One region of the Streptomyces changanensis genome, then DNA from elsewhere that is predicted to be linked to it. Evidence: riboswitches for the same ligand, from Rfam matches in the RefSeq annotation. Region 1 holds a riboswitch; each other region holds the start of a gene.
What was found. A riboswitch is a leader RNA that binds a small molecule or an ion and turns the genes downstream of it on or off. The one in region 1 is predicted to bind cyclic di-AMP.

Region 1 (7,186 bases):
GGGGCCGGGCACCTGGTGGTCATCCCGTCGTTCTGGCGGGACGACCGCACGGCGGCGCTCGTCGAGCCGCCCGAGCTGACCGCCGAGCAGTGGACGCACCTCGCGCGCGGCACGGAGCGGCTCGCCCACGAGGTGCGGTACCGGTACGGCCTGCGGATCGTCGTCCACCCGCACGCCGACACGCACCTCGACACCGAGGAGCACGTCGAGCGGTTCCTCGACGCCACGGACCCGGGGCTGGTGGACCTGTGCCTGGACACCGGGCACTACGCCTACTGCGGCGGTGACAGCGTCAAGCTGATCGAGACGTACGGCGAGCGCATCGGCTACCTGCACCTCAAGCAGGTCGATCCGGCCGTCCTCGCCGACGTCGTGGCGAACGGCGTCGCCTTCGGGCCGGCCGTGCGGCGCGGCGTGATGTGCGAACCGCCGTCGGGGGTGCCCGCCCTCCCCCCGGTCCTGGCGGCGGCGCAGCGCCTGGGCGTGGACCTGTTCGCCATCGTGGAGCAGGACATGTACCCGTGCCCACCGGACAAGCCGCTGCCCATCGCCGTGCGGACACGGCGGTTCCTGCGCTCCTGCGGCGCCTGACGGCGCCCCCCGCCGACCCGGAAGGAACCCTGGACCATGACCCAGCGCGGGACGCTCGGCGTCGCCGTCGTCGGCACCGGCCGGATGGGCGCCGACCACGTCCGCCGCATCGACCGGGTGATCCCCGGGGCGCGGGTGGCCGCCGTCGCGGACGTGGACGCCGGGCGGGCCGCGGCGGTCGCCGCGGGCGTGGACGGCTGCTCGGTGCACACCGACCCGGCCGCCGCGATGGCAGCGCCGGGCGTCGACGCCGTCGTCGTCGCCTCCCCCGGCCCGGCGCACGAGGCGGCGCTGCTCACGGCGCTGGAGTACGGGCTTCCGGTGCTGTGCGAGAAGCCCCTCACCCCGGACGCGGCGGCGGCGCTGCGGGTGGTGCGCGCCGAGGAGCGGCTCGGGCGGCGGCTGGTCCAGGTGGGCTTCATGCGGCGGTACGACGCGGAGTACCTCGGGCTGAAGGCCCTGCTGGACGAGGGCGGGCTGGGGCGTCCGCTGATGCTGCACCACCGGCACCGCAACGCCGCCTCACCGCCCGGGTTCACCGACGCGATGCTCGTCGAGGACTCGGTGGTGCACGAGGTGGACGTGACGCGCTGGCTGCTGGGCCAGGAGGTCGCGGCGGTCACGGTGCTGCGCCCGAGGGCGTCGGGCAACGCCCCGGAGGGGCTCGCCGACCCGCAGTTCGTGGTGTTCGAGACGGACGGCGGCGCCCTGGCCGACGTGGAGGTCTACCTCAACTGCCGTTTCGGGTACCAGGTGCAGGCCGAGGCCGTGTGCGAGAGCGGTACGGCGCGGATCGGCGACGCGCACGGCATGCTCCTCAACACGGCGGGCCGCTGGGGCGGCCGGGTCGCGGCGGGGTTCGAGGAGCGGTTCGAGGACGCGTACGACCGCCAGGTGCGGGCCTGGGTGGACGCCACGCGGCGCGGTGAGGTCACCGGGCCGAGCTGCTGGGACGGGTACGCGGCGGCGGCCGTGTGCGAGGCGGGGGTGCGCGCGCAGGTCGGCGGGGGACGTGTGGAGGTGGCGCTCGCCGACCGCCCGGCCCTCTACGCCTGACCGGGGGCCGCCCCGGTACGCGCCCGTCGGCCCGGCGGGTGGGACGGGTACCGCGCCGCCGGACGGAGCAATGGGCGCGTGGCCGGGGCGGTGGCGCGCACAGGGCCGGGACACCGTCTCCTCGAAGGGGGTCCCCCTGCGTGGAAGCATCCCGCTCGCCGTCCCGGCCCTGGTCTGCGCGCTCGCGGTGACCGCGGGTGCCGCCGCGGCCGCCGTCGCGGCCGTCACCGACACGGACGACCGGGGCACGGACGACCGCGGCACGATCAGCGCCCACACGGACCCCCGCGGTACGGACGCCTCCGGTACGGAGCTTCCGGGGAGGGGCCTCCCCGGCTCGGACGGCACAGGTGCGGACGCCCCGGGTACGGGCGGTCTCCTGTTCGGCGTCGGCAACGTCGTACAGCGGCCGGAGCACCGGCCGGTGAATCACTGCGGCAATCTGGACGGCCGGGGCTGGTCCGCGGACGCGTCCGACCTCACCGCGTCGCCGGCTCCGGGGCAGGGCTCGGGGACCTGCCCCGGAGGGACGGTCAGTACGGGCCGTTGACGTTGTCGATGGAGCCGTACCGGTCGGCCGCGTAGTTGCACGCGGCGGTGATGTTGGCGACCGGGTGGTACGGGTCCAGCGGCGTGCCGGGCACGTGGTACGCGGTGAAGGTCGGGTCGATGACCTGGAGAAGGCCCTTGGAAGGCGTTCCGGCGGCCGCGTTGGAGTCCCAGTTGTTGATCGCGAGCGGATTTCCCGAGGATTCACGCATGATGTTCCGGTGAATTCCCTCGTAGGTGCCGGGAATTCCGTGCCGCGCCAGGACGTCCAGGGATTCCCTGATCCAGCCGTCGAGGTCGTCGGTGTACGTCTTCGTCTGCACGGGGGCCACGGCCGGGCGGGCCTGGGAACGGTCGGCGCGGGCCGGCGCGGGGCGCTCTGCGGCCTTCGCGCCGAGCGTGAGCTTCATGCCGGGCCGGATGTGTGACGGGTCGTCACCGATGACCGGGCGGTTGTCCTGGAACAGCTTCTTCCACCCGCCGGTGACCGCGTGGTCGGCGGCGATGCGGAAGAGCGTGTCGCCTGCGGCCACGGAGTACGTCGTGGGCTTGGCCGCGGTCACGGCGGCGGCCGGCGCGGCCGTGACCTGCGCCGCGGTGACGAGCTGCGTCGTGACGGGCGCCGCCGAAGCGGTCGCGGCGCCGGCCAGGGGCAGGGCGAGAGCGGCTCCACCGGCGCTCGCGACGGCGAGGGTACGGACGAGGCGGTTGTTCCTGGGACGGCGGTGCTTACCCTGTGCGGGCATGGGGGCGTTCCTCTCCGGCGCCTGCGAGGTGAGCTGTCGGGTTCGGACGGGAGATGTCCGGCGGTGGCCGCGGCCACCACTCCACCCCGAGCCGCTCCGGGGACCGGACCGGCGACTTACCTGGTTCCCCCGCTCCTGCCGTGCGTGAGTGGGTGCGGAGTCCGGAAGGCGGCAGGATTCGGCGTTCCCTCCGGAATGCGGTGACCGTAGACGACGGCGGTCGGCGGGAACAAGGCCCGGAATTCCCGCGGGTGATCAATTCCCAAGACCATTTCGCGTGAATTCCTTGACACCGCAGGCCGTCCGGGAATGACGGGCGGTTCCCCGCGTGACGGACGTCACGGGACGCGCCGGCCGCGACCGGGCGGCACAATCCGCCCTAAAGCTCGGCTAATTCGCTCCTCTCCCCCTAAAGGCCCACAATAAACACGGACATCAACGAAACGGACATGACCGCGCGTCCCAGCCGTTGAGGTGAGCGCCGCCCGGGCGGGTCCGGGGAGCGCCGAGCGGTTGCGCCGCCCCGACGGGCGTTCCAGGCTGAATCGATCGGAAACAGCCGACAAAGGGATGGATCGTACAGAAATCGGCATTTCTCATGGCTCACCGTCGGGTGTGGGCGACCTGGGCGGTGCTTCCGGGCCTCACGGCGCCGGCGGTCACGACCACGCCCTCTGCGGCGGCGCCGGAATCCACCCGCGCCGCCGCGCCCGCGTCGGCCCGCCCCGTCGTCGACTGGGCGCGCACCACCGCGGAGACCGCCGGCCAGGGGGGGGTACGCGTCCGAGGATGTGCTCGGGCCCTCGTCCCGGCCGACGTCCACAACGCGCGCCCTTCGCGGGCGCGCGGCTGGGCCGGCTCCGCCCCCTGCTCACGGACCGCCCCGAGCGCTTCCGCCCGGGACCGCCTCCCGGGCTGTCCTCCGCCCGCCACGCCGCCGACCCCGCGGAGGTGGAGGCCTTCGGCTCGAGGACCGGTTCACGGCACACCCCGGAGCAGACCTCCACCGCGCCGTTCTCCACCAAGCTCGACCTCCAGGGCGCCCTGGCCGACCGCGCCGCCCGCCGCGCCTCGACCTGGTGGACACCGCCCGCCCGCACGCCGCCGTCAACACCGTGCAGGCCGACACCGTCATCGCCGCCTGGGACGCGGGACTCCGCCACGGCTCCTGGCGACCCGTCACCGCCCCCTCCACGAGGCGGCGACCGACGGCAGCCCGCGCACCGAGCCCGCCCCCGGCCGGCAGCCGCTCCTCGAAACCCCCGCGCACCCCGACCAGCGCAGCGGCCACGCCGCCACGGCCGGCGCGCCGACCCGGACGCCGACCCTGCTGTCCGGCAGCCCGCGGCCGGACCTGCGCATCACGTCGGTCGTCGCGAAGGTCGCCCGCACCCACGCCCGCCACGACGACCAGGACGCCATCGACGCCCGGGGGCGGGCGGGCGTCCACACCCGCACGGCCGACGTGGTCGCCGACGCCACGGGCCGACAGGTGGCGGCCCGGGCGCCGGGCGGGGTACCTCCGGCCGGTGCGCGGCCGGCCCCGGCACGCCGACGCGCGGGCCCGCCGGCGGAACGGGGTCCTCCCGTCCCACCGGCGGGCCCGCGCGCCCTCGCACCGGGGCCGAGCAGTACGTCGAACGCGTCCCAGGGTCGATCCGTGGCCCGAGGGCGGGTGGAGCGGGGCGACCGCGCTCCGGTCGTGGTACGCGGCCGCCCTGCTCGTGGTGCCCGCGACGACGCCGCCGCCGGCCCCTGTTCAGCCGCCGACGCGGGTGACGCCGAACATCAGGGTGCGACGGGCGACGTCGTAGTGGACGGTTCCGGTGTTCGACAGCAGGTCCTGCAGGACGTCGGCGTCGGCGGCGTCCACGGTCAGCACCTCTTCCCAGGCCCCCTCGTCCAGGACGAGCTGGAGGGTGAAGGTACCGGGAGCGGCGGGGTCGCCGGCGACCCAGCTGAACTGGTAGTGGCTGAGCTGGCGGACCTTGATGCTGTCGTCGGTGAGCGGTTGCTCGACCTTGGCCATGTGCTTCTCCTCGTGCGACGGGCGATGCTCCCTGCGGGAGGACTCCGGTGGGTGCCGGGGCGACCGGGTCTCGCCCTCGGCCTACGGAACGCTCGTGGTCAACGGTCGTCGCGCCGCCGGTCGGGCGCATCGGTCTCGATGTGCTCCTTGCGGACCTGGCCGCGGACTTCCTCTTCCTCGACGTGTTCGTCGGTCTCCAGGCGCACCCGCTCCACCGGGACGGCCTCGGTCTCGACGACGGGGCGCTCGGCGTGCAGGGTGACTTCGTGCTCGGCCTCGGTGATCTCGGGGCCGGACAGCGCGGCGTCGCGGTTCGCGTCGGTGATCGGCTCGCGTTCGACGCGGACCTCCTCGTGCCGCACGGGCACGGTCTTCTGGACCTCCTCCGTGACCACGTACTTGCGCAGGCGGGCCCGGCCCACTTCCTGCCTCTCGGTGCCGACGTGCAGCCGCTCCTCGGAGCGGGTCATCGCGTCGTCACCACCGCGGTCCGTCGCGGCCGGCCTGGTCCCCCTGTCGGTTTCGGAGCGGGCCCAGCCTCCCTCACCGGACCGGTTGGCCTGCTCCCACGACTCGTCCCACGCGATGCCGTAGTGCTCGTACAGCCGGTGCTCCTCGTCCTCGGACAGGTGCCCGCCCGCGTCGACGTCCACGTTGGGCGCGTTCTTGACCTTGCTCTTGTCGTAGGGCACCTCCAAGTGGTCACCGACCACGGCGGCGTCCTTGACCGGCACGAAGGACTCACTGGTGCCGAACATTCCGGTCTTGACGCTGACCCACTCCGGGCGGCCGGTGGCGTCGTCGAGGAAGACGTGCCTGGCTTCGCCGATCTTGCTCCCGTCGGGGTCGTAGACGGGATGGTCGAGCACGCTCGGGATCTGCTCTCGGGTGATCATGTGGACCCTCCTGCTTCCTCATCGGGGCTTCCCCGTCCGGCTCACCGATCCCGATGGGACGAAACATCTCTGGAGTGCACAAAAACGACATTTCCCTGTGGGTGACGCACGTGTCCCCCTGCCCGTCGCGGCCTGCTGGGCGGCGACGGGCAGGGGTCGGCGACGGGCAGGGGGGCCGGATCTGGCCCCGCCGGGCCGTGTCCCGCTACCTGAGGCGCGCGGCGAGCGGGAGGTTCTGCCGGCGCACGTCACCGGCGACGAGCCTGGCCACCTGCTGGGCGCCGTGGGTGTCGAAGTGGGTGCGGTCGTCGCAGAAGAAGGCCCCTACGGGTCCCGATCCGTAGTCGCCGTTGTGGGGGCAGAAGCGCAGGCTGTTGTAGAGCGAGACGCTCAGCGTCTGCAGGTCGACGACCGGCGCCCGGGCGGCGGTCCCCGCGGCGTGGGTCTGCTCGACGAAGCCGCGGTTCCTGGTCGCCGTGCTGCCGGAGCAGGTGAGGGCGGCGACGGGGGTGAGCAGCACCGGGTGGGCGCCCCGGGCGAGGGCGGCCTTCGCCATCATCGTCATCAGCTGCTGGTAGCGGGCCGGGCCGACGTGCCGCGGGCAGGTGGAGGAGGAGTCGTTGATGCCGAACTGGATGAACAGGTAGTCGCCGGCCTTCATCCCGGTGCTCGCGTTCAGCATCGCCTGCCAGCGGGCGGAGTACGTCGGGGAGGTGATGACGCACTCGCCGTCGGAGCCCTTCGTACCGCTCACGTTCGACTCGTACAGCCACGTCTGGATGCTGCGGCCGCCCACCGCCTGGTTCCTGACGGTCACGCCACTGTCGAACAGGGCGCCGAACTGGCTGCCCCAGCCGACGGGGCAACGGCCGTTGGGGTTGGCCATGGTGGAGTCACCGGCCAGCCAGACGGTGACCGGCTGCGCCGCGGCCCGTGCGGCGGGGGCCGCCGCGCCGGAGGCGCCGGCGCAGTGCGCCGCGGTGGCGTCGGCCGCCGAGGCGGCGCGGACGCCGAGGCCGGACAGGGCGATGACCAGCGCGGCGGTGAGGAGCGTCCGCGTCGGCGACCTCCGCGACGTCCACCACCTCGGCGGCTTCCACGAGTCCGGCGCGCTCGGTGGGTTCGGTTCGCTCGGTGGGTTCGGTTCGCTCGGCACGTCCGGCGGGTTCCATTCGCCGGCCGCGTTCGGTGCGCTCGGTGCGCTCGGTGCGTTCTCCATCGGGTTCCCTTCCGGGTCGGGGTGCGTTCGGCGGCCGGTCAGCGCAGGTACGCGGCCAGGGGCAGGTTCTGTTCCCGGACGCCCTGGAGCACCAGCCCGC
Region 2 (7,186 bases), 5.3 Mb from region 1:
AAGGGGCTCGGGGCTTCCATTATGGGCCGACGGTACGACCGGCACCCGGGGGTTTCGGGGAAGCGGACGGGAGGGTACCGCCGGCCGTCCGGGATACTGTCCCGCGCTGAGGGTGGACGACGGGGCGGGTGACGTGACGAGAGTGCGGCTGGGCGCGGCCGAGCGGCGTGAGGAGCTGCTGCGGGCGACCGTCGAGCAGATCGAGGGACGGGGGCTCGCGGCGGTGCGGGTCGCGGACGTGGCGGCGGCCCTGGGCGTGAGCGGGGCGCTGGTGCTGTACCACTTCTCGACGAAGGAGCGGCTGGTCGCCGCGGCCTTCGCGTACGCGGCGGAGGGCGACCTCGCGGAGTTGCGGCGGATCCTGGGGCGGCGGGCCTCGGCGGCGCGGCGGCTGCGCGCGGCGGTGCGCTGGTACGTGCCGAGCGGGCAGGCGAAGGGGTGGCGGCTGTGGATCGAGGCGTGGGCGGCGGCCCCGCGCGAGCCGGCGCTGCGGGAGGTCGCCGCGGGGCTGGACCGGCAGTGGAAGGCGGCCCTGGCGGAGGTGTTCGCCGAGGGGGCGGCGGCGGGTGAGTTCCGGTGCGCCGACCCCCGTGGCGCGGCCCGCCGGCTGACGGCGCTGCTGGACGGGCTCGCGGTGCAGATGACGGTGTACCGGGGGTCGCTGGCCCGCGGGACGATGCTGCGCTGGGCGGACGAGGCGCTCGCCCGCGAGCTGGGCGCCCCGGCGCCGGCGTAGCGGGCGGGACGGAGGCCGGTGGGACGGACGCCGGCGGGACGGGCTGGACGAACGCCGGCGGGACGGGCGGAAGCGGTGCGCCTCTGATGCCTGCCTCGGCTCCGAGACGCCGGGGTGCGGGCGTTCGCGGTACCTCCGGGCGGGCGGGTGACCGCCGCGCCGGTGGGCGCCGGCGCGGCGGTCACGCGCGGGGACGCGCCCCGTGGGCCGCGTCCCCGCGCGTGCCCCGGTTACAGGGGCAGGAGGTCCGGGCGCTTGGCGGAGACGCGGTCGCCGGAGCTCTGGCCGCGCAGGCGGCGACCGATCCAGGGCACCAGGTACTCGCGGGCCCACTGGATGTCGTCGCGCCGCCCCTCCAGGGTCCCGCGCGGCGGGAGCGGCGGCCACGCCTGGTCCGGGTCGGCCGGGACCTCCAGGCCGAGGACCTGCGCGGCGCGCAGGGCCACGCGCGTGTGGCCCTCGGGCGACAGGTGCAGGCGGTCGTGGTCCCAGGCGCGCCGGTCCTGGACGGTCCGCAGGGACCACAGGTCCAGGACGGGGCAGCCGTACCGGTCGGCGATGGCGCGCACGTGGCCGTTGTACGTGGCGATCTTGCCGCGCAGGTGGCGCAGGACCGGCACGCCGCGCGTGTCGAAGCCGGTGGTCACGAGGACCGTGCCGATGTGGGAGGTCAGGTCGACGACCGCCCGCTCGAAGCGCTCGGCGACGTCGTCCGGGTCGCTGCCGGGGCGGATGATGTCGTTGCCGCCGGCGCAGAAGGTCACCAGGTCGGGGGCGAGGGCCTTCGCCCTCGGGACCTGTTCCGCCACGATCTGGTCGAGGAGCCTGCCGCGCACGGCGAGGTTGGCGTAGCGGAAGTGCCCCTCCTCGGGGATCCGGTCGGCCAGCAGGACCGCCAGGCGGTCGGCCCAGCCGACGAAGCGCCCGTCGGGACCCGGGTCCCCGACGCCCTCGGTGAAGCTGTCGCCGATCGCCGTGTACGACCCGATCACGTCGTTCTCCCCCATCGTCGAATCGTCTGCCACGGCAGCACATCTTCCTCCGCGCGGTGTGGCCTACGCGACCGTAGGAGGGGTTGACGGGGCGTGATCTCCGCCACCGCGACGCCGCCCGGCACCCTGAGGGGTGCCGGGCGGCGTCGTGCGGCGGTGCGGGGCGCGCGGAGCGCCGGGCGTCAGATGCTGACGCCGTGGCCCCGGAGGTACGCCAGCGGGTCGATGTCCGAGCCGTAGCCGGGGCTGGTGCGGATCTCGAAGTGCAGGTGCGGGCCGGTGGAGTTGCCGGTGGAGCCGGAGAGGCCGATCTGCTGGCCGCCGCCGACGGTCTGGCCGGCGGAGACGGAGAGGGAGGAGAGGTGGGCGTACTGCGAGTAGTTGCCGTCGGCGTGCTTGATGACGACCTCGTTGCCGTACGCGCCGCTCCAGCCGGCCGAGACCACGGTGCCCGGGCCCACGGCCTTGACGGTGGTGCCGGAGGAGGCGGTGAAGTCGACACCGGTGTGGTAGCCGGAGGACCACATGGAGCCGGAGGCGCGGTACGGGGTGGAGACGCCCGCCGAGACCGGGGCGGTGAAGCCGGAGGAGCTGCTCTGCGCGGGGGCCTGCTGCTCGACCTTGGCGGCCTTCTGCGGGGCGGCCTGCTGCGGGGCGGCCTTCGCCGGCGCCGGGGACGAGGCGGCGGAGCGGGAGGCGCGGGCCTCGGGACGGGCCTGGTCGGCCTTGTCCGGGTTCTTGGCGCCGAGGGTCAGCTTGAGGCCCGGGTGGATGAGCGCCGGGTCGCCGCCGATGACGTCGCGGTTGTCGGCGTACAGCTTCTGCCAGCCGCCCTTGACGTTCTTGTTGTGCGCGATCTTCGCCAGGTAGTCGCCGGCCGCGACGGTGTACACCCGCGCGGCGGGCTTGGCGGCCTCGGTGACGGACGCGACGGCGGCCTGGGGGGCGGTGGCCGGGGCGGCCGCGGGGGCGGCGGCGTTGGCTCCGGTAGCGCCGATGAGCGGGAGGGCGATGGCGGCGCCACCGGTACCGGCGGCGACGAAACCGCGGGTGAGCGGGCTGGACTTGGGACGGCGGTGCTTACCCTTGGCGGGCATGGCTATTTCCTCTCCGGCGCCTGCGAGGTGAGCTGTCGGGTTCGGGCTGGAGCTGCCCGGCCGCGCCGGTGGCGCGACTTCACCCCTAGCCGTACGGGAATTCCCGTACGGCGGACTACCTGGTTCCCCCGCTCCTGCCACACGTTGGGTGAGTGCGAATTCCGGGGCGGCGGCAGGATTCGGCGATCCGCCCGGCTGGTCGGGACCGTAAACGAGTCAGGACGCCGGGAACAAGCGGATGGTTGCGCCCGTGCATTCGCCCTTCGGAATTCGCGCCGGAATTCCGGTCACCCTCCGTGGATTGCGGATCATGTGTTCCCGTGCTGCGCAGGCCATTTCGGCGCCGCGGTCGGCCACGGTCCGTCACTTCTATGACGCTGCTCACGCACCGAAGGCCATCTCCCTTGTTTACGGGGCGTGTTACCACTTACGTCGCGAATACGGACAGAAGCCACCGAACGTGATCAAGGCGACCATCGGCCCACCCCTCACCCATCCGACCGCCCGCACCGACGGCGGCCACCGCCGGACCGATGCGCGAAAGGCGGCGAACGGGGACAGAACGACCCGACGGACGGGCGCCCCGCAGGGCTCCGCGCGCCCGCTCCGCAGGGCGCTGACCACGGGCGGGGCCGCGCGCGGGCGACAGGAGTGCGACCCGCATGGTGATCTTCACCGGGGGAAGCGATGTCGTATCGTCTGATCCGCGACATCGTCGGCGGCCGTCGCCGACGCGAGACACGGAGGAGCCCCCGTGACGCAGCAGCTGCCGGACGTCCCGCCGACCGCCGAGCCGGAGCTCACCGGCGTGCGCAACTTCCGCGACGTGGGCGGGCTGCCGACCGTGGACGGGCGCCGGGTGCGCGACGGTGTGCTGTTCCGCAGCGGGCACCTCGCGCACGCCACCGCCGAGGACGCCGTCCTCCTCGCCTCGCTCGGACTCCACACCGTCTTCGACTTCCGCAACGCGGCCGACCAGGCCCTGGAGGGGCCCGACATCGAGCTGCCCGGCGTGCGGAACGTCAACATCCCGCTGACCGACCCGGCCGACGGCGCCGAATTCTGGCGGATGGTGCGCGACGGCGACATCGAGCAGCTGCGGGACCTCCTCGGTGACGGCAAGGCCGCGGCGCGGATGCGGTACGCGTACCGCAGCATCGTCGCCGACCGGACCGCCGAGCACAGCCGGGTGCTGCACGCCCTCGCCGAGGACAGCGTCCCCGCGCTGATGCACTGCGCGGCGGGCAAGGACCGGGCGGGCCTGTCCGTGGCGGTGGCACTGCTGGCCGTCGGTGTCGAGCGGGACGCGATCGAGGCGGACTACCTCAAGTCGAACGACCCGCGCCGCCGGTACAAGGTGCACCGCAGCGACTCCTCGCCCACCGGGATGTCCCCGGAGGTGATGGAGCTCCTCGCGCCGCTCTTCGACGCGCGCGTCGAGTACCTGGCGACGGCGTACGAGACGATCGAGGAGCACTGGGGCTCGACCAAGCGGTACCTGAGCGAGGGGCTCTCGCTCGACGGCGCGACCCGCGAGCGGCTGCGCCACCGCCTGCTCACCGACTGACGGGCGGGGCGGCGGCGCGCCCGCGTGGCCGCCGCGCCACCACCACCCGCCGCAGCCGGGTCAGCGGTTGCCGACGGCCTGCTTCACCAGGGTGCGACCGAAGTCCCAGATGAGGCCGCCGCCGCTGTGGGCCTCGTCCATGACGGCGGTGAACGCGGCGACGAACCGCTCGACGTCCCCCTCCGTGAGGACCAGCGGCGGGATCAGCTTGATCACTTCGAGCCGGTCGCCGGAGACCTGGGTGAGGATGCGGTGCCGCTGGAGCAGCGGCACCACGACCATCTGCGCGAACAGCCCCTTGCGGGCCGTCTGCAGCATCGTCCAACGGCTGCGCAGCCCCAGCGACGTGGGCCTGCCGAACTGCAGGCCGATCATCAGTCCGCGGCCCCGCACGTCGTGGAGCATCTCGTACCGGCCGACGAGCTCCGACAGCCGGGACTTCAGCAGCGCGCCGGTGCGGCGGGCGTTTCCGACGAGGTCCTCGCCCTCCAGCACCGCGAGGACGGCCAGCCCGGCCGCCATGGCCTGGGCGTTGGCCCCGAAGCTGGCGGAGTGGACGACGACGCGGTCCATCGACGAGTAGACCTTCTTGAAGATCCAGTCCTTGCCGAGCGTGGCGCCGACCGGGACGTACCCCCCGGACAGGGCCTTCGCGACACACACCAGGTCGGGCTCGACGCCCGGCTCGTGCTGGTGGGCGTAGAAGTCACCGGTGCGGCCCAGGCCGGTCTGGACCTCGTCGACGATGAGCAGGGCGCCCCGGCGGTGCAGCAGCTCCCGGGCGGCCCGCAGGAAGCCCGGCGGGGTCTCGTGGACGCCCTTGCCCTGGATCGGCTCCACGATGAGCGCGGCCACGTCGCCGCGCCTCAGCTCCCGCTCCAGGGCGTCCAGGTCGCCGAGGCCGATCGCCGTGTCGGGCAGCAGCGGGGCGAAGCCGTCGCGGAAGCACGCCTCGCCGTTGACGGACAGCGCCCCGGTGGTGAGCCCGTGGAAGGCGTGCGCGCAGTACAGGACGCGCTCGCGGCCGGTGGCGCGGCGGGCGAACTTCAGCGCGGTCTCCACGGCCTCGGTGCCGCTGTTGCCGAAGTACACCCGGTCCAGCCCGGGCGAGTGGGACAGCAGCCGCTCGGCGAGGAGGCCGGGCAGGGGGGCGCAGTCGAAGCGGGTGAGGTCGGGCAGGTCGGCGTCGATGACGTCGTGGAGGGCGCGGCGGACCACGGGGTGGTGTCGGCCGAGACCCATCACGCCGAAGCCGGCGAGCATGTCGAGGTAGTCGTTCCCCTCGCCGTCCCAGAAGTGGGCACCCGCCGCCCGCTCGTACATCCTGTCGAAGCCGAGGGTGCGCAGCATGCGGGGCAGCTGGTGGTTGAGGTGGCGACTGTGCAGCTCGTAGCGCTCGCCGGCGCGTTCGGCGAGCAGCTTGCCCAGGTCGAAGTCGGTGGTGGTCATGGCTCGCTCCGCACTCCGTTCCGCAGGTCGTTCGGCGGCTCCGTGGGCCGCGGTACGTGGTCCGTCCCGCCACCCCGGCCGGGGTGGCGGGACACGGGGCCCGGTGGTCCGCCCGGCGATGCCGTCGGGGTGGGCCCGCTGCCGGCCGGCGGGCGGCGCGGGGGCCGCGTCGACGAGACGTGGCCCGGCGGGGGGCGACGACCGTGCGGCCGGCGCCGTACCGGGCGGGCAGCCGTGGCGGGTCGACATGTCCCGCGGCTCGACCGCGCCGGGGTCCGGGCCGCGCGGCCGCCGGTCTTCGCGGCCGCGCCGACGAGGAGGGCGCGGACCCCCGGCGGCCGGCAGGTCGCATGGCCCGCCGGTCGGCGCCCGGAGGGCACGGGGTGCTCCGACGCCGTCCGGGAACGTCACGCCGGGGGCCCTTCCCGGGGGCCCTTCCCGGGGGCCCTGCCGGGGGGCGCGGTCACGGCGCGGCGCCGCGTCGCGGCGGTCGCGTCCAGCGTGGTCGCGTCGTCAGGCCCCGTCGTCTCACGCCCGGTCGCCTCACGCGCGGTTGCCGGCGACGGACTCGCGGGCGGCGCGCAGGGACTCGCGCAGTGAGCCCATGGTGGCGAGGACGGCGGTGGGCTCGTAGCCGCAGTGCGCCATGCAGTTGGCGCACCGGGGGTCCTTGCCGCGGCCGTACGCGTCCCAGTCCGTCTCCTCGACGAGTTCCCGGTAGGTGGGGACGTATCCGTCGCTCATCAGGTAGCAGGGGCGCTGCCAGCCGAAGAGGGAGTAGTTGGGAATGGCCCAGGCGGTACAGGGGAAATCGACCTTCCCCTCCAGGAAGTCGAGGAAGAGCGGGGAGTGGTTGAGCCGCCAGCGCCGCCGGTTGCCGCCGGAGAACGCCTTGCGGAAAAGTTCCCTGGTCTGTTCCACGCCGAGGAAGTGCTCCTGGTCGGGCGCCTTCTCGTACGCGTAGGCCGGGGAGATCATCATTTCGTCGACCCGCAGGTCGTCGTTGAGGTAGTCGAGGACCTCGATGACGGTCTGGGGGGTGTCGGTGTTGAAGAAGGTGGAGTTGGTGGTGACCCGGAATCCCCGCCGCTTCGCCTCCTTGACCGCCTCGACCGCCTCGTCGAACACGCCCTCCTTGGCGACCGACTCGTCGTGGCGCTCGCGCAGCCCGTCGATGTGCACGGCGAAGGCGAAGTAGGGCGAGGGGGTGAAGTCCGCGATCCTCTTGCGGAGCAGCAGGGCGTTGGTGCAGAGGAAGACGTACTTGCGCCTGGCCACCAACTGGGCCGTGATCTCGTGGATCTGGGGGTGCATCAGCGGCTCGCCCCCGGCGATGGACACCATC
Region 3 (7,186 bases), 2.2 Mb from region 1:
GCCGACGCCGGGCACCCGGGCGCGGCGGGGGAGTGGGGCCGCGCCCTCGCGGACCGCGGTGAACGGCGCGCGGCCGAGCCGTACCTGCGGGCGGCGGCCGAGGCGGGCGACGCCACCGCGGCGACCCGGCTGGGCCTGGTGCTCCTGGCCCGGGCGATGGACTGGCTCGGCGAGGGAGCGGCCGGCGGCGACCCCGAGGCGGCGCACCGGCTCGGCGACCTGCTGTTCGCCGAGGGCGACGACGCACGGGCCCTCGACCACTACGGCCACGCGCTCGAAGCGGGCCGCCACTCCGTCGCCGGGAGCATCGGGGCGCTCCACCGCTACCGGGGCGAGGAGCTGCTCGCGGAGCTGTGGCTGCGCCGGGCCGCCGACGCGCTGGACACCGCCCGGCCGGTCGAGCGCGCCCCGGACCGGATCCGCACCCGGAACGCCACCGAGCGGTACCTCCACGAGTGCGCCGACCACGGGCTCGGCGCGGCCGCGACGCTCCTCGGCGTCCTGTGCGAGCAGGAGCACGACCGCCCCGGTGCCGTCGACTGGTACACGCGCGGCCACGAGCTCGGCGACGCCTACGGCGCCTACCGGATGGCCCGCCTCCTGGCCGAGCACGAGCCCGAGGAGGCCGCCGCCTGGATGCGCAAGGCCGCCGACGCCGGGCACCCGGGTGCCGTGCGGGCCCTCGACGCGGGGCCGGATACCGTCGGGGGGTGAACGCTCCCCACGACCCCGCCGCACCCCCCGAGCTCTTCACCTGGGAGTTCGCCACCGATCCGTACCCGGCGTACGCCTGGCTGCGGGAGCACGCACCCGTGCACCGGACGCGGCTGCCGAGCGGTGTGGAGGCGTGGCTGGTCACCCGGTACGCCGACGCCCGGCAGGCCCTCGCCGACCAGCGGCTCAGCAAGAACCCGGCGCACCACGCCGAGCCGGCGCACGCCAAGGGCAAGACCGGCATCCCCGGCGAGCGCAAGGCCGAGCTGATGACGCACCTGCTCAACATCGACCCGCCGGACCACACGCGGCTGCGCCGGCTCGTGTCGAAGGCGTTCACTCCGCGCCGGGTCGCCGAGTTCGCGCCCCGCGTGCAGGAGCTGACGGACCGGCTGATCGACGGTTTCGCCGCGAAGGGCGAGGCCGACCTCATCCACGACTTCGCCTTCCCGCTCCCCATTCACGCCATCTGCGACATGCTCGGGGTGCCCGCCGAGGACCAGGACGACTTCCGGGACTGGGCCGGGCAGATGATCCGGCACGGCGGCGGGCCGCGCGGCGGGGTGGCGCGGGCCGTGAAGCGGATGCGGGCCTACCTCGTCGACCTGATCCACCGCAAGCGGGAGGGGTTGGGGCGGGGCGGGGACGACGACCTGATCTCCGGGCTCATCCGGGCCTCCGACCACGGCGAGCACCTCACCGAGAACGAGGCCGCCGCGATGGCCTTCATCCTGCTGTTCGCCGGTTTCGAGACCACGGTCAACCTCATCGGGAACGGCACGTACGCCCTGCTCCGCGACGACGGCCAGCGCACCCGCCTGCAGCGGTCGTTGGCCGCCGGGGAGCGCGGCCTGCTGGAGACGGGCGTCGAGGAGCTGCTGCGGTACGACGGGCCCGTGGAGCTCGCCACCTGGCGCTTCGCGACCGAGCCGCTGACCCTCGGCGGGCAGCGCGTCGAGGTGGGCGAGCCCGTGCTGGTCGTCCTGGCGGCCGCCGACCGGGACCCCGAGCGGTTCGACCGGCCGGACACCCTGGACCTCGCGCGGAGCGACAACCAGCACCTCGGCTACGGGCACGGCATCCACTACTGTCTGGGCGCGCCGCTCGCCCGGCTGGAGGGGCAGACAGCCCTCGCCACGCTGCTGACGCGCCTGCCCGACCTGCGCCTCGCCGTCCCCCCGGAGGAGTTGCGCTGGCGCGGCGGACTCATCATGCGGGGACTGCGCACGCTGCCGGTGGAGTTCACGCCCGAGGCAAGCTGACACTCCGTCATAACTGTGATCTTCGCGTAATCTCCCCTGCATCGACTTGTGACTGGCGTTCGAATGCCGCTACGTTCACCGTCACCTCAGCAGTCACGCGAAAGGTCCAACGCATGCGCTCCGGGAACGGACGACACCGTCGACCCCGTCAGGCCCCCGCCCTCGTCGTCGCCGCGGGGGTGACCGGATCCGCGATCGCCCTGCCGCTGCTCGGCGCGGGTACCGCGTCCGCGGCCGACGCCGAGACCTGGAACCGGGTCGCCGAGTGCGAGACCGGCGGCATGTGGAGCGCCGACCTCGGCAACGGCTACTACGGCGGCCTCCAGTTCTCCCAGGAGACCTGGCAGGCGTACGGCGGCACGGCCTACGCGCCCCGCGCCGACCTCGCCAGCCGCGCCCAGCAGATCGCCGTCGCGGAGAAGGTCTTCGCCGCGCAGGGCGCCGCCGCCTGGGAGACCTGCGCCCCCATCGCCGGCCTGACCGTCGGCGGCGGCTCCACCGCGGAGACCGACCCCGGCACCTCGCCCGCCCCGTCGGCGAGCGCCGAGGAGCCGGAGGCGTCCGCCGAGCCCGCCCCCGACGCCGGCACGCCCTCCACGGCGGACCGGCCCGCGACCGGCACCGAGGCCGCCACCGTCTCCGGCACGCCTGGCTCCGGTGCGACCGGCGCCACCGCGGGCTCCGGCGCCACCGCCGGGCCGACCGCGCCGGCGACGACGCCGACCGCCCCGGGCGCTTCCCCCGCCGAGCCGTCCCCGACGGCCCCCGGCGAGGCCCCCGTCGACGGCGGGGTCCCGACCCCCGCGTCCGGCAACGGCAAGCACCGCGGCGAGCCGGCCAAGGAGGAGGGCGCGACCGGTCCGACGGCCCCGGTCCCCGGTGACGGCTCCGTCGACACCGGCGCCGCGGTCGAAGGGCGCGGAACGGGTACGCCCACCTCGCGGGGTGACGCCGCGGCACGTACGGCCGACGGCCTCGCGGCCGACGGCACGTACACCGTCCGGCCCGGCGACAACCTCTGGGCCATCGCGGACGCCCACGAGGTGCCCGGCGGCTGGACGGCCCTCTACGACGCCAACCGCGAGGCCGTCGGCACCGACCCGGACCTCATCGTCCCTGGCCAGAGCCTCGATCTCGCCCAGCCCAAGGGGTAGTTACGGGCTGAATGTCCGTTTCTGGGAAGTGAGACAAGAGTCTCTTCACCCCAACTGGCGCGTCGCCGCCGCCCGGTCCGTCCGTTTCGGCCCCTACCTGCGCAAACACCCCTAAGGGGCAGGCAAGTAGGGGCGGATTGACCCGAATGTCCCCCTTTGAACTTCGGGTCGGTCTGTGATTACCGTCGAGACCAGCTCGCCACCGCGGGCCCCGTCCGACCGGTAACGCCGAATCCTGCCGCCGGCGACGGGAACAGTCGACGCTTCCAGCGCCGTGGGCAGGAGCGGGGGACCCAAGGTAAGCGCCGGGGCCGGGCCGTCGAAGGACGGCCGGGACCGGCTAGGGGTGAAGCCGTGCGCCACCCAGCGCACGGCCGGGCACTCACCAGGCCCGAACCCGACAGCTCACCTCGTAGGCGTCGGTGAGGAGACACACCCATGCTTTCTTCCGGTAAGCGCAAGCACCGTCGCCCGTCCAAGGCCGTCCGTTTCGCCGCCTTCGCCGGCATCACGGGTGCCGCCGTCGCCGCCCCGCTGCTCGGCGCCACGACCGCGAGCGCCGCCACCGCCGCCGAGTGGGACCGCGTCGCGCAGTGCGAGTCCGGCGGCGACTGGTCGATCAACACCGGCAACGGCTACTACGGCGGCCTGCAGTTCTCCGCCTCCACCTGGGCGGCGTACGGCGGCACCGCGTACGCCCAGACCGCCGACAAGGCCTCCAAGTCGCAGCAGATAGCCGTGGCCGAGAAGGTCCTCGCCGGCCAGGGCAAGGGCGCGTGGCCGAGCTGCGGCGTCGGCCTGTCCGGTGCCGCGTACGACGGCGCCGCCGCCGAGCGCACCGCCGAGGAGCCCACCACGCGCAGCGAGCAGCGCACCACGCCGAAGGCCGCGACGCCCAAGGCCGCCCCGAAGTCCTCCGGCACCGTCACCACCCCGACCGGCGAGAAGGTCGAGAAGGGCGACGGCGAGTACCGCGTCAAGGCCGGCGACACGCTCAGCTCCATCGCCACGGCCGAGAAGGTCGCGGGCGGCTGGAAGAAGCTGTTCGACCTGAACGAGGACATCGTCTCCGACGCCGACCTGATCTACCCGGGCCAGCAGCTCCACCTGAGCTGACCCCCCGCGGCGACCGGCCCCGGCCCCGACGCGCCCTCCACCCGGGGGTGTGCCGGACCGGGGCCCTCCGCCGTCAGGACCCCCGTGCGAAACGGGGCGAACCGGGCCAGGACGGATGAGTGTCGACCCGCTCAGCGTGATTACTCATCAGTAGGAACGCTGTCAGTTCGTCCCGACTCATGGGTGGTTGTGCCCTTTTTCGTCCCAGGAGGCGGGCGGTCGCGGGCACCGGCCCCGGAGCCGGTTAGGCTCTTGCCGCAAGGGTGAAGCCCCTGCACTCCACGCGTCACATCCCAGAAGGAGATGCTCGTGCCGTCCATCGACGTCGTCGTAGCCCGGGAAATCCTGGACTCCCGAGGCAACCCCACGGTCGAGGTCGAGGTCGGCCTCGACGACGGCAGCACCGGCCGTGCTGCCGTCCCCTCCGGTGCCTCCACCGGTGCGTTCGAGGCCCTCGAGCTCCGCGACGGTGACAAGGACCGCTACCTCGGCAAGGGTGTCGAGAAGGCGGTGCTCGCCGTCATCGAGCAGATCGGACCGGAGCTCGTCGGCTACGACGCCACCGAGCAGCGGCTCATCGACCAGGCGATGTTCGACCTGGACGCCACCCCGGACAAGTCCTCCCTCGGCGCCAACGCCATCCTCGGCGTCTCCCTCGCCGTGGCGCACGCCGCCTCCGAGGCCTCCGACCTCCCGCTCTTCCGCTACCTGGGCGGCCCGAACGCGCACCTGCTGCCGGTGCCGATGATGAACATCCTGAACGGCGGCTCGCACGCCGACTCCAACGTGGACATCCAGGAGTTCATGATCGCGCCGATCGGCGCCGAGTCCTTCTCCGAGGCCCTGCGCTGGGGCACCGAGGTCTACCACACCCTCAAGAAGGTGCTGAAGGAGAAGGGCCTGTCCACCGGCCTCGGCGACGAGGGCGGCTTCGCCCCGAACCTGGAGTCGAACCGCGCCGCGCTCGACCTCATCCTGGAGGCGATCAAGCAGGCCGGCTACACCCCGGGCCGCGACATCGCGCTCGCCCTGGACGTCGCCGCGTCCGAGTTCCACAAGGACGGCGCCTACGCGTTCGAGGGCAAGTCCCGCACGGCCGCCGAGATGACCGAGTACTACGCCGAGCTCGTCGAGGCGTACCCGCTCGTCTCCATCGAGGACCCGCTGTTCGAGGACGACTGGGACGGCTGGAAGACCATCACCGAGAAGCTCGGCGCGAAGGTCCAGCTCGTCGGTGACGACCTGTTCGTCACCAACCCCGAGCGCCTCGCCCGCGGCATCGAGGAGGGCGCGGCCAACGCGCTGCTCGTCAAGGTGAACCAGATCGGCTCCCTCACCGAGACCCTCGACGCCGTCGAGCTGGCCCAGCGCAACGGCTTCAAGTGCATGATGTCCCACCGCTCCGGCGAGACCGAGGACGTCACCATCGCCGACCTGGCCGTCGCCACCAACTGCGGCCAGATCAAGACCGGCGCCCCGGCCCGCTCCGAGCGCGTCGCCAAGTACAACCAGCTGCTGCGCATCGAGGAGATCCTCGACGACGCCGCGGTGTACGCCGGTCGCAGCGCCTTCCCGCGCTTCAAGGGCTGACGCCCGCCCGACGCCGCAGTTGCGCACGTCCCCGGCCACGGTCCCGTACCGTGTCCGGGGACGTCGTACGTCGTACGTGAGGAGGGGCGAGCCGATGGGCCAGGACCGGGACCGGTTCTCGACCGCGACGAGGCTGCGGCTGCTCGGCGAGCAGACCGCCGCCCGCGTCTACCGCTCCCAGAGCCGCCGTCAGGCGCGCCGCTCCCGGCTGACCGGCCGGGCCGCGTTCCTCGCCCTCGTGGTCTGCTCCATGGTCGTGGCCCTCGCCTACCCGATGCGCCAGTACGTGTCGCAGCGCGGCGAGATCGCCGAGCAGGAACGGCTCGCGGAGCAGGCGGCGGCCCGGGTGGAGCGGCTGCGCGACGAGAAGGCCCGCCTCCAGGACGACGCCTACGTCCGGCAGCTCGCCCGCCGGCACCTGCACTACGTGCTGCCCGGCGAGACGGCCTTCACCATGAACGACCCCGAGGCGGCGCGCGAGCACCGCACCGACCAGGGCGGCACCGGCCGGCCCTGGTACTCGAACGTCTGGGACGGCGTGGACCGCGCCGACCAGGAGAACCGATAGCCCCGTAGCTCCACCAGGATCAAGGCAGGCATGGAAACGCCCCCTCCGCAGACTGAACGCACCGAGCCGACCGAGGCCGACGTCGCGGCCTTCCAGGACCAGCTCGGCCGCCCGCCGCGCGGCCTGCGGGCCATCGCGCACCGCTGCCCGTGCGGCAACCCCGACGTGGTCGAGACCGCGCCCCGGCTCCCGGACGGCACGCCCTTCCCGACGACGTACTACCTCACGTGCCCCCGCGCGAACTCCGCGATCGGCACGCTCGAGGCGAACGGCGTCATGAAGGAGATGACCGAGCGCCTGGCGCGCGACCCCGAGCTGGCGGCCGCCTACCGCGCCGCGCACGAGGACTACCTCGCGCGCCGCGACGCCATCGAGGTGCTCGCCGGCTTCCCCAGCGCCGGCGGCATGCCGGACCGGGTGAAGTGCCTGCACGTCCTGGTCGGCCACTCGCTGGTCGCCGGACCCGGCGTCAACCCCCTGGGGGACGAGGCGCTCGCGATGCTCCCCGAGTGGTGGGCGAAGGGCCCGTGCGTCGGCGCCGACCGGGAGCCCGGGGACGCGGCGGCCGGGGCCGGCGGCGCGTCGGCGGACGCGGCGGACACCGCCGGTGGCGACGCGACCGATGGCGACGCGGAGGGTGGCCGGTGACCCGGGTCGCCGCCGTCGACTGCGGCACCAACTCCATCCGCCTGCTCGTCGCGGACGTCGACCCCGACGCGGGCACCCTCGTCGACCTGGACCGGCGGATGACCGTGGTCCGGCTCGGCCAAGGCGTCGACCGC
Region 4 (7,186 bases), 2.7 Mb from region 1:
GTGCCCCGGTGCCCCACGGCGGCGGTGCCGGCCCGGTGCCCCACGGCCACGGCCGTGCCGAGCGGGATCGGGTCGAGGCCGGTCAGGTCGAGTCAGGTCGGGCCGAGACCGGTGGGGTGGTCCGGCGGATCGTGCGGGGGCTTCCCGGGCTGCTGCTCGTCGGGGGCGTGGCGTACGACATCGCGACCCCGCCGCCCTTCACGGGCGTCCCCTTCTTCGTCGCCGCGCCGCTCATCGCCGCACCCCTCTACACCCGGCGCGCGACCCTCGTCGTCGCGCTGTGCGCCGTCCTGGCCGTGATCGCGCCGCACCTGGTCGAGAAGCCCTTCCCCCGGGTTCCCACGCTGACCGAGCTGCTGACCGTGGTCACCGTCGGCGGGCTCGCCCTGCTCATCAACCGGCTCGTACGGCGCAGCGGCGAGCGGCTCGCCTCGGCGCGGGTGATCGCGGAGACGGCGCAGCGGGCGGTGCTGCCGGTGCCCGCCGAACGCATCGGCGGACTGCGGGTGGCCGCGCGTTACGAGGCCGCGCAGGCCGACGCGTCCATCGGCGGGGACCTGTTCGCCGTGCAGGACACCCCGTACGGGGTCCGGCTCGTCGTGGGGGACGTGCGGGGCAAGGGCCTGGGCGCGGTGGAGGCCGTGGCGATCGTCATCGGGGCGTTCCGCGAGGCCGCCGAGCAGGAGAGCTCGCTGGAGGCGGTGGCGCAGCGGCTGGAGCGGGCGCTCGCCCGGGAGGGGACCCGGCGGGACGGCCTGGACGCGGTGGAGGGGTTCACGACGGCGGTGCTCGCCGAGGTCCCGCGCGGCGACGGGACGGTACGGGTGGTGAACCGGGGCCACCCCGAACCGCTGCTGTTGGGTGCGGACGGCCGCGTGGCCGTGCTGGAGCCGCCGGAGCCGGCGCTGCCGCTGGGCATGGGGGAGCTGGGCACCTGGCCGGACCGCGCGTACACGGCGCCGTTCCCGCCGGGGGCGACACTGCTCTTCCACACGGACGGCCTCACCGAGGCGCGGGACGCGGCGGGCATGTTCTACGACCCGGCCGCCTGGCTGGAGGGGCGGACCTTCCCGGCGCCGGGGGAGCTGCTGGACGGGCTGGTCGACGACGTGCGGCGGTACACGGGCGGCGGGGCGGACGACGACATGGCACTGCTCGCGGTCGCCCGCCCCGACGGGCACGCTCCGTGAGGGGAGGACAGCTCTCGGCGATAACAATTGACAAACCGTCAGAAAGTCGTGGTCGGTCGGAGGGGTCTCGAACCCCTTGACGCGGTGTCAATTCGCCGGGAAATGTCTGCCTATAGGGGACTTGGTGCCTGTCGTCGGCCCTCACGAATACCCGGCAACGGCTTGGAATACGACCCGTGCGTCTATTAACGTTCGATAACGCAGCGCGGTCGTACCAGCCGTCGCAGAGGCGGCACCGTGCGCATGCGCCGAATCCCGCGAGGGAACCGGGGACCCACCACACCTGGGGTGAATCGGGCTGCATTCCGGCCCGTAGGAGACCTTCCTGCTCCGAACCCGTCAGCTAACCCGGTAGGCGAGAAGGAAGGAAAGGAGAGCGCCCCCGTGGCGTCCAACAGGCCTGCCCCCGAAGCCCCCTTCGGCGCGTACGACACCACCGGCCAGCCGGTCGGACAGGGCTTCGCCGGCACCGCCGCCCCCGCGGCCGACGTCGAGTGGAACCCCACCGAGGACTCCGTCCGTCCGGTCCGCGGCCGCCACCGCGTCGTCAAGCAGCGCGGCGGCCTCGCCCGCAGCTCCACCGTCCTCGGCGTCGGCGTCATCGCCGCCGTCGGCGCGGGCGGCATGGCCACCGCTCAGGACAAGCCCCGGGTCGCCATATCCCTCCCGGACGTCGGCCTCCCGGACGCTTCCTCGCTGCCCGGCGTCGGCGCCCTGATCGCCGACGACACCACGGACGCCGGCGCCGCCGCCGAGGCCGCCGCCGACCCGCAGGACGTCGCCGCCGCCGACCTCGCGCCCCTCGCCACGCTGTCGTCGGCCTCGCCCGGTGGCCAGGAGGCGCAGGGCGGTTCCGACGCGGGCGAGGCCCTGCGCGCCCGCATCCTCCAGCAGGCCGAGCAGCAGCAGGCGGCCGCCGACGCCGAATCCCGGGCCGCCGCGGAGAAGGCGGCCGCCGAGAAGGCCGCCGCCGAGGCCGCCGCCCAGCAGGCCACCGCCCAGGCCAAGGCGAAGGCCGAGGCGAAGGCCGAGCAGGAGAAGCGCGAGCGCGCCGAGGCCGCGGCCGCCGCCAAGGCGGAGGCCGAGCGCCTGGCCAAGCTCGCCGCGAGCTACGCCCTGCCGACCTCCTCGTACACGATCACCTCGACGTACGGCCAGGCCGGCTCCATGTGGTCCTCCGGCTACCACACGGGCCTCGACCTGGCCGCCCCCACGGGCACCCCGGCCAACGCCGTCCACAGCGGCACCGTGAAGTCGGCCGGCTGGTCCGGCGCGTACGGCTACCGGGTCGTCCTGGAGCTCGCGGACGGTACGGAGGTCTGGTACTGCCACCTCTCCTCGATGACCGTCAGCGCCGGGCAGAGCGTCGGCACCGGCGAGACCATCGGCCGCGTCGGCGCCACGGGCAACGTCACCGGGCCGCACCTGCACCTGGAGGTCCACACGCCCTCCGGCGGCGGCATCGACCCGCTGGCCTGGCTCCGCGGCAAGGGCCTCACCGTCTGACCCCGTCCCCGCTCGAGGCGGCGGCCCGCTCGAGGCGGCGGCCCGCTCGAGGCGGCGGCCCGCTCGAGGCGGCGGCCCGCTCGAGGCGGCGGCCCGCCGGGTGCGCGTCCCGACCGACGGTACGGGCGGTAGGGCGGTACGGGCGGTCCGACGTGGCGTACCGACCGACGGTACGGGCGGTACGGCGTGCGCACCGCCCGCCTGACGTCCGGCGGTCCATCGATCCCGGCAGCCTTGGCGGCACACCCCCCGACGCCAGGGCTGCCGGTCTTCCCCGCCCGGCCGGTCCCGCCCCGTCATGCAAGGCCCGTCCGGCCCGGCTCGCCCCGCCCGCGCTCAGTACCGGTACGGGTTGTACCCCGCGTAGTCGCGGTGCGGCGGCGGGGTCCACACGCGGCCGGTCGCGCGGGCGGCGAACGTCAGCGCCGGGCCGGCCGTCGCCTTCCGCTGCCACATGTGGTGCAGCAGCTCCTGCTCGCGCGCGGTGAAGTCCCGGTCCGCCGCGCCCCGCCGCGCCCGGTGGCGCAGGAACGCCAGCGTCGTCGCGAACGCCTCGTACTCGCCCACCGACCGGGCCGCCGCCGGGCCGTACGCGCGGGCCGCGTAGTCCCGCGCCAGGGACCGCGCCCGCATCGAGGACAGCGCGAGCGGCTCGTCCGCGGTGAGCCAGCCGGCCGCCGCGTACGCCGGCAGCTCGGCGGCTATGGTGCGCAGCTCCCGCTGGCGGGTCCAGACCGCGAGCCACGTCAGCAGCCCGAGCGCCGGCAGCATGAACGCCCCGTACACGGCGACGAACCCCCACGGGCCGAACGTCGTCGAGCCGTTCCACAGCGCGTGCACGCCCATCGCCAGGGCCAGCCCCAGCACCGGCAGCACCACCCGCGCCATTCTGCGGCGGCGGGCCGTCATCGCGGCGATCCCGAACCCGATGCCGGTCAGCACCGTGAACAGCGGATGCGCGAACGGCGACATCACCACCCGTACGAAGAACGTCGCCGCCGTCACCGACCCGATGCCGGAGGTGCCGAACTCCTGGTCCTCGCCGAAGGCGCTGCCCAGGTAGAGGATGTTCTCCGTGAAGGCGAAGCCGGTCGCCGTGAACCCGGCGATCACCACCCCGTCGACCAGGCCCGTGAAGTCACGTCTGCGGAAGAGGAAGACCAGCAGGATCGCGGCGGCCTTGGCGCTCTCCTCCACGACGGGGGCGACGACGGTCGCACCGAGCGTGTCGGCCGATGTCGGGTCGGCGGTCGCGGTGGCTATCCACCGGGTCGCGAAGGTGTTGGCGACGATCGCGACGAGGGCCGCGGCGAACGCCCCCCAGGCGAACGAGAACAGCAGGTTCCTCCACGGACCCGGCTCCACCCGGTCCAGCCAGCGGAACGCCGCCATCAGCAGCGGAACCGGCAGCAGCGCCAGCCCGAGGCCCACCAGGAAGCCCGTCGTGCCCGTCTGCTCGCGCACCAGGGCCAGGATCACCAGGGCGCACAGGGCGAGCACGAGGATCACGGCGGAGGCGCGCACCGCCCTGCTGCGCCAGAACGCGCGCCGGGGCTTGTACCGCCAGCGCGCCCGGTCCGGTACGGCGTCGAAGGACGGCCGTGGGTGGTACGTCGGGATGGCCGGCTGGGCGGGGCCGGCCGGCCGGGTGTGCGGCGGTGCGGGGCGGTGCGCGGGCGTCTGGGACACCCGGCCGACCCTAGACGGCCCCGCCGACACTCCGCGACCGTCTGTGGACGGTCGGGCCGGGCCCGGCGGGCCGGACGGCCGGCTGGCCCCCTGCCGTCGCGGCCCGCCCCGGGCGCCCTGCGGCCGTCGGACCGGGCGCCCGGCGTGGGCCCCTGCCGCCCTGCGGCCGTCCCGCCGGGGGTGCCACGCCGCGGGCGTCCGGACGTGGGACCCACGCTGCGGACGACCCGCCGCGGGGGCCTCGCTGCGACCCTCCCACCGGAGCGGTCTCGCCGCGAGCCTGCTGGGGCCGCCCCGCCGGGGCGCCCTGCGACCGTCCCGTCGCGGGCGCGTCCGGTCGTGGGGGCTACGCCGCGGGCGTCCGCCGGAGCGGTCAGGTGGGGCGGTCAGGCTGAGCGGTCAGGTAGGGCCGTCAGGTGGGGCGGGCGACCGTGGCCGTCAGGCCGGGCGGGCGGTCGGGACGCGGGCGAAGAGGAGGTCGTGCACGACGTGGCCCTTGTCCAGGCCCTGCCCCTCGAACCGGGTCAGCGGCCGGAAGTCGGGCCGGGGCGCGTACCCGCCGTCGGGGGCGGTGTTCTCGAAGTCGGGGTGGGCGGTGAGCACCTCCAGCATCTGCTCCGCGTACGGCTCCCAGTCCGTCGCGCAGTGCAGCACGGCACCGGGCGCCATGCGGGGCGCGAGGAGGCTCAGGAACTCCGGCTGGATCAGCCGCCGCTTGTGGTGGCGCTTCTTCGGCCACGGGTCCGGGAAGTACACGCGGACGCCGGCGAGCGCGGCGGGCGGCAGCATCTCGCGCAGCAGGATGATCGCGTCGCCGTTGGCGACGCGGACGTTCGTCAGCCCCTGCCGCTCGGCGAGGCCGAGGAGGTTGCCCTGGCCGGGCGTGTGGACGTCCACGGCGAGGATGCCGGTCGACGGGTCGGCGGCGGCCATCCGGGCGGTCGCCTCGCCCATGCCGAAGCCGATCTCCAGCACCACGGGGAGGCCGCCGAACAGCTCGTCCAGGTCCAGGACGCGCTGACCGTCGATGTCCAGGCCCCAGGCGGGCCACAGGCGGCGCAGCGCGTCGGCCTGACCGGTGGTGACGCGGCTGCGGCGGGGCTGGAAGCTGCGGATGCGCCGCTCGAAGTGCGACCCGGCCGGGTCGGGGGCGGGCCCGCTGCCGTCGGCGAACATTCGGCTGCCGCGGCGCGCCGGGGCGGGCACCTGCGGGGTCTCGGGGGCGGGGGGCGTGGGGGGCGTGCTCGACGCGGTCTTCTCGGACACAGTGCCTTCGATTCTACGAACCCGCACCGACCCCCCCTGCCCCTCGACGCGTCGCCCCTACCCCTCGACGAGCGCCAGCGCCCGCCGGGCGACCTCCCGCCCGATCGGCAGGGACGCCGTCGCCGCGGGCGACGGGGCGTTCAGCACGTGGACCGTGCGGGGGCCGCGCCGGATGAGGAAGTCGTCGACGAGCGTGCCGTCCCGCAGCACCGCCTGGGCCCGCACCCCCGCCGGCGCCGGCCGCAGGTCCGCGGCGTCCACGGCGGGCAGCAGCCGCCGCACGGCGTCCGTGAACGCCCGCTTCGACAGGGACCTGCGCAGCTCCCCCGCCCCGTACCGCCAGTGGCGCCGGGCGATCCGCCACGAGCCGGGCCAGGCCAGCGTCCCGGCCAGGTCCCGCGGGTCCACCTGCCGCCGCCGGTAGCCCTCGCGGGCGGCCGCGGGCACGGCGTTCGGGCCGACGTGCACGCCGCCGTCGACCCCGCGCGTCAGGTGCACGCCGAGGAACGGGAACGCCGGGTCCGGCACGGGATAGACCAGGCCCCGCACCAGACCGGGCCGGGTCAGCTCGTAGTACTCGCCGCGGAACGGCACGATCCGCACGCCCGGCTCGTCCCCCGCGAGCCGCGCCACCGCGTCGCAGTGCAGTCCCGCGCAGTTCACCAGCGCCCGCGCCCGCACCACGCTCCCGTCCGCCGTCCGCACGGCCACCCCCCAGGGGCGGCGGTCGACGGCCGTGACCCGCGCCCCGTACCGCAGCTCGGCGCCGGACGCCTCGGCGAGCTGCGCCGTCACCGCCCCGTAGTCGCAGACGCCCGTGGTGCCGACGTGGATCGCGGCGATGCCCCGCACCTGCGGCTCGAACTCGCTGATCTGCGCCGGGCCCAGCTCGCGCACGGGGATGCCGTTCTCCCGGCCGCGCTGGACGAGCGCGTGCAGCCGGGGCAGCTCGGAGCGGTCGGTGGCGACGATCAGCTTGCCGGTCACCTCGTGCGGCAGCCCGTACTCGGCGCAGAACTTCACCATCTCGGCCGCGCCGCGCGCCGCGTACCGCGCTTTCAGCGAACCGGGACGGTAGTAGATCCCGCTGTGGATCACGCCGCTGTTGCGGCCCGTCTGGTGACGGGCGGGGCCCGCCTCCTTCTCCAGGACGACCACCCGCGTCCCGGGAGCGGCCCGCGAGAGCGCGTACGCCGTCGACGCCCCGATGATCCCGCCGCCGATCACCAGGATGTCGCAGTCGAACATGCCGCCGCCGAACCCGGACACCTGTGCCACCTCCCACCCCGATAGTGCACTGGCCCGCTGACAACGCCGTTAAACCAGGTCCGCGCGGCGGTGGGAGATGGATCACGCCAGGTGGTGCGCCCTGTCCCGCCGCCCTACGCCGGGGTCGTCAGCAGCGGCCGGGCGCGCTCGCGCAGCTCCGCGACGCGCGGCTCGTCCCCGTACGGCTCCAGTCGGTGCAGCAGGTCGCGCACGTACTCGGTGGTCCGCGCCGACGAGATCCGCCCGGCGACCTCCACCGCGCGCGT

Region 2: linked by a shared signal. The riboswitch ahead of NRO40_RS25465 (M23 family metallopeptidase) and the one ahead of NRO40_RS02150 (transglycosylase SLT domain-containing protein) in region 1 are both predicted to bind cyclic di-AMP.
Region 3: linked by a shared signal. The riboswitch ahead of NRO40_RS11875 (LysM peptidoglycan-binding domain-containing protein) and the one ahead of NRO40_RS02150 (transglycosylase SLT domain-containing protein) in region 1 are both predicted to bind cyclic di-AMP.
Region 4: linked by a shared signal. The riboswitch ahead of NRO40_RS14045 (M23 family metallopeptidase) and the one ahead of NRO40_RS02150 (transglycosylase SLT domain-containing protein) in region 1 are both predicted to bind cyclic di-AMP.

The regions. Positions count from the first base shown of each region.
Region 1 covers NZ_CP102332.1:494,933-502,118, forward strand. The annotation lists gene NRO40_RS02135 (sugar phosphate isomerase/epimerase family protein) at 1-591, shown strand, start outside; gene NRO40_RS02140 (Gfo/Idh/MocA family protein) at 628-1,647, shown strand; gene NRO40_RS02145 (hypothetical protein) at 1,718-2,197, shown strand; gene NRO40_RS02150 (transglycosylase SLT domain-containing protein) at 2,181-2,942, opposite strand; cyclic di-AMP (ydaO/yuaA leader) riboswitch at 2,948-3,103, opposite strand; gene NRO40_RS02155 (hypothetical protein) at 4,122-4,424, opposite strand; gene NRO40_RS02160 (hypothetical protein) at 4,702-4,971, opposite strand; gene NRO40_RS02165 (DUF2382 domain-containing protein) at 5,070-5,867, opposite strand; gene NRO40_RS02170 (SGNH/GDSL hydrolase family protein) at 6,073-7,086, opposite strand; gene NRO40_RS02175 (rhamnogalacturonan acetylesterase) at 7,125-7,186, opposite strand, start outside.
Region 2 covers NZ_CP102332.1:5,830,318-5,837,503, reverse strand. The annotation lists gene NRO40_RS25475 (TetR family transcriptional regulator C-terminal domain-containing protein) at 134-736, shown strand; gene NRO40_RS25470 (SGNH/GDSL hydrolase family protein) at 967-1,743, opposite strand; gene NRO40_RS25465 (M23 family metallopeptidase) at 1,911-2,825, opposite strand; cyclic di-AMP (ydaO/yuaA leader) riboswitch at 2,828-2,986, opposite strand; gene NRO40_RS25460 (tyrosine-protein phosphatase) at 3,580-4,392, shown strand; gene NRO40_RS25455 (aspartate aminotransferase family protein) at 4,453-5,841, opposite strand; gene hpnH (adenosyl-hopene transferase HpnH) at 6,385-7,186, opposite strand, start outside.
Region 3 covers NZ_CP102332.1:2,680,301-2,687,486, reverse strand. The annotation lists gene NRO40_RS11890 (hypothetical protein) at 1-714, shown strand, start outside; gene NRO40_RS11885 (cytochrome P450 family protein) at 711-1,976, shown strand; gene NRO40_RS11880 (transglycosylase family protein) at 2,090-3,130, shown strand; cyclic di-AMP (ydaO/yuaA leader) riboswitch at 3,391-3,564, shown strand; gene NRO40_RS11875 (LysM peptidoglycan-binding domain-containing protein) at 3,569-4,246, shown strand; gene eno (phosphopyruvate hydratase) at 4,556-5,836, shown strand; gene NRO40_RS11865 (FtsB family cell division protein) at 5,931-6,404, shown strand; gene NRO40_RS11860 (DUF501 domain-containing protein) at 6,435-7,052, shown strand; gene NRO40_RS11855 (Ppx/GppA phosphatase family protein) at 7,049-7,186, shown strand, end outside.
Region 4 covers NZ_CP102332.1:3,184,849-3,192,034, reverse strand. The annotation lists gene NRO40_RS14050 (PP2C family protein-serine/threonine phosphatase) at 1-1,190, shown strand, start outside; cyclic di-AMP (ydaO/yuaA leader) riboswitch at 1,427-1,563, shown strand; gene NRO40_RS14045 (M23 family metallopeptidase) at 1,575-2,696, shown strand; gene NRO40_RS14040 (PrsW family intramembrane metalloprotease) at 3,033-4,385, opposite strand; gene trmB (tRNA (guanosine(46)-N7)-methyltransferase TrmB) at 4,824-5,651, opposite strand; gene lhgO (L-2-hydroxyglutarate oxidase) at 5,709-6,899, opposite strand; gene NRO40_RS14025 (hypothetical protein) at 7,034-7,186, opposite strand, start outside.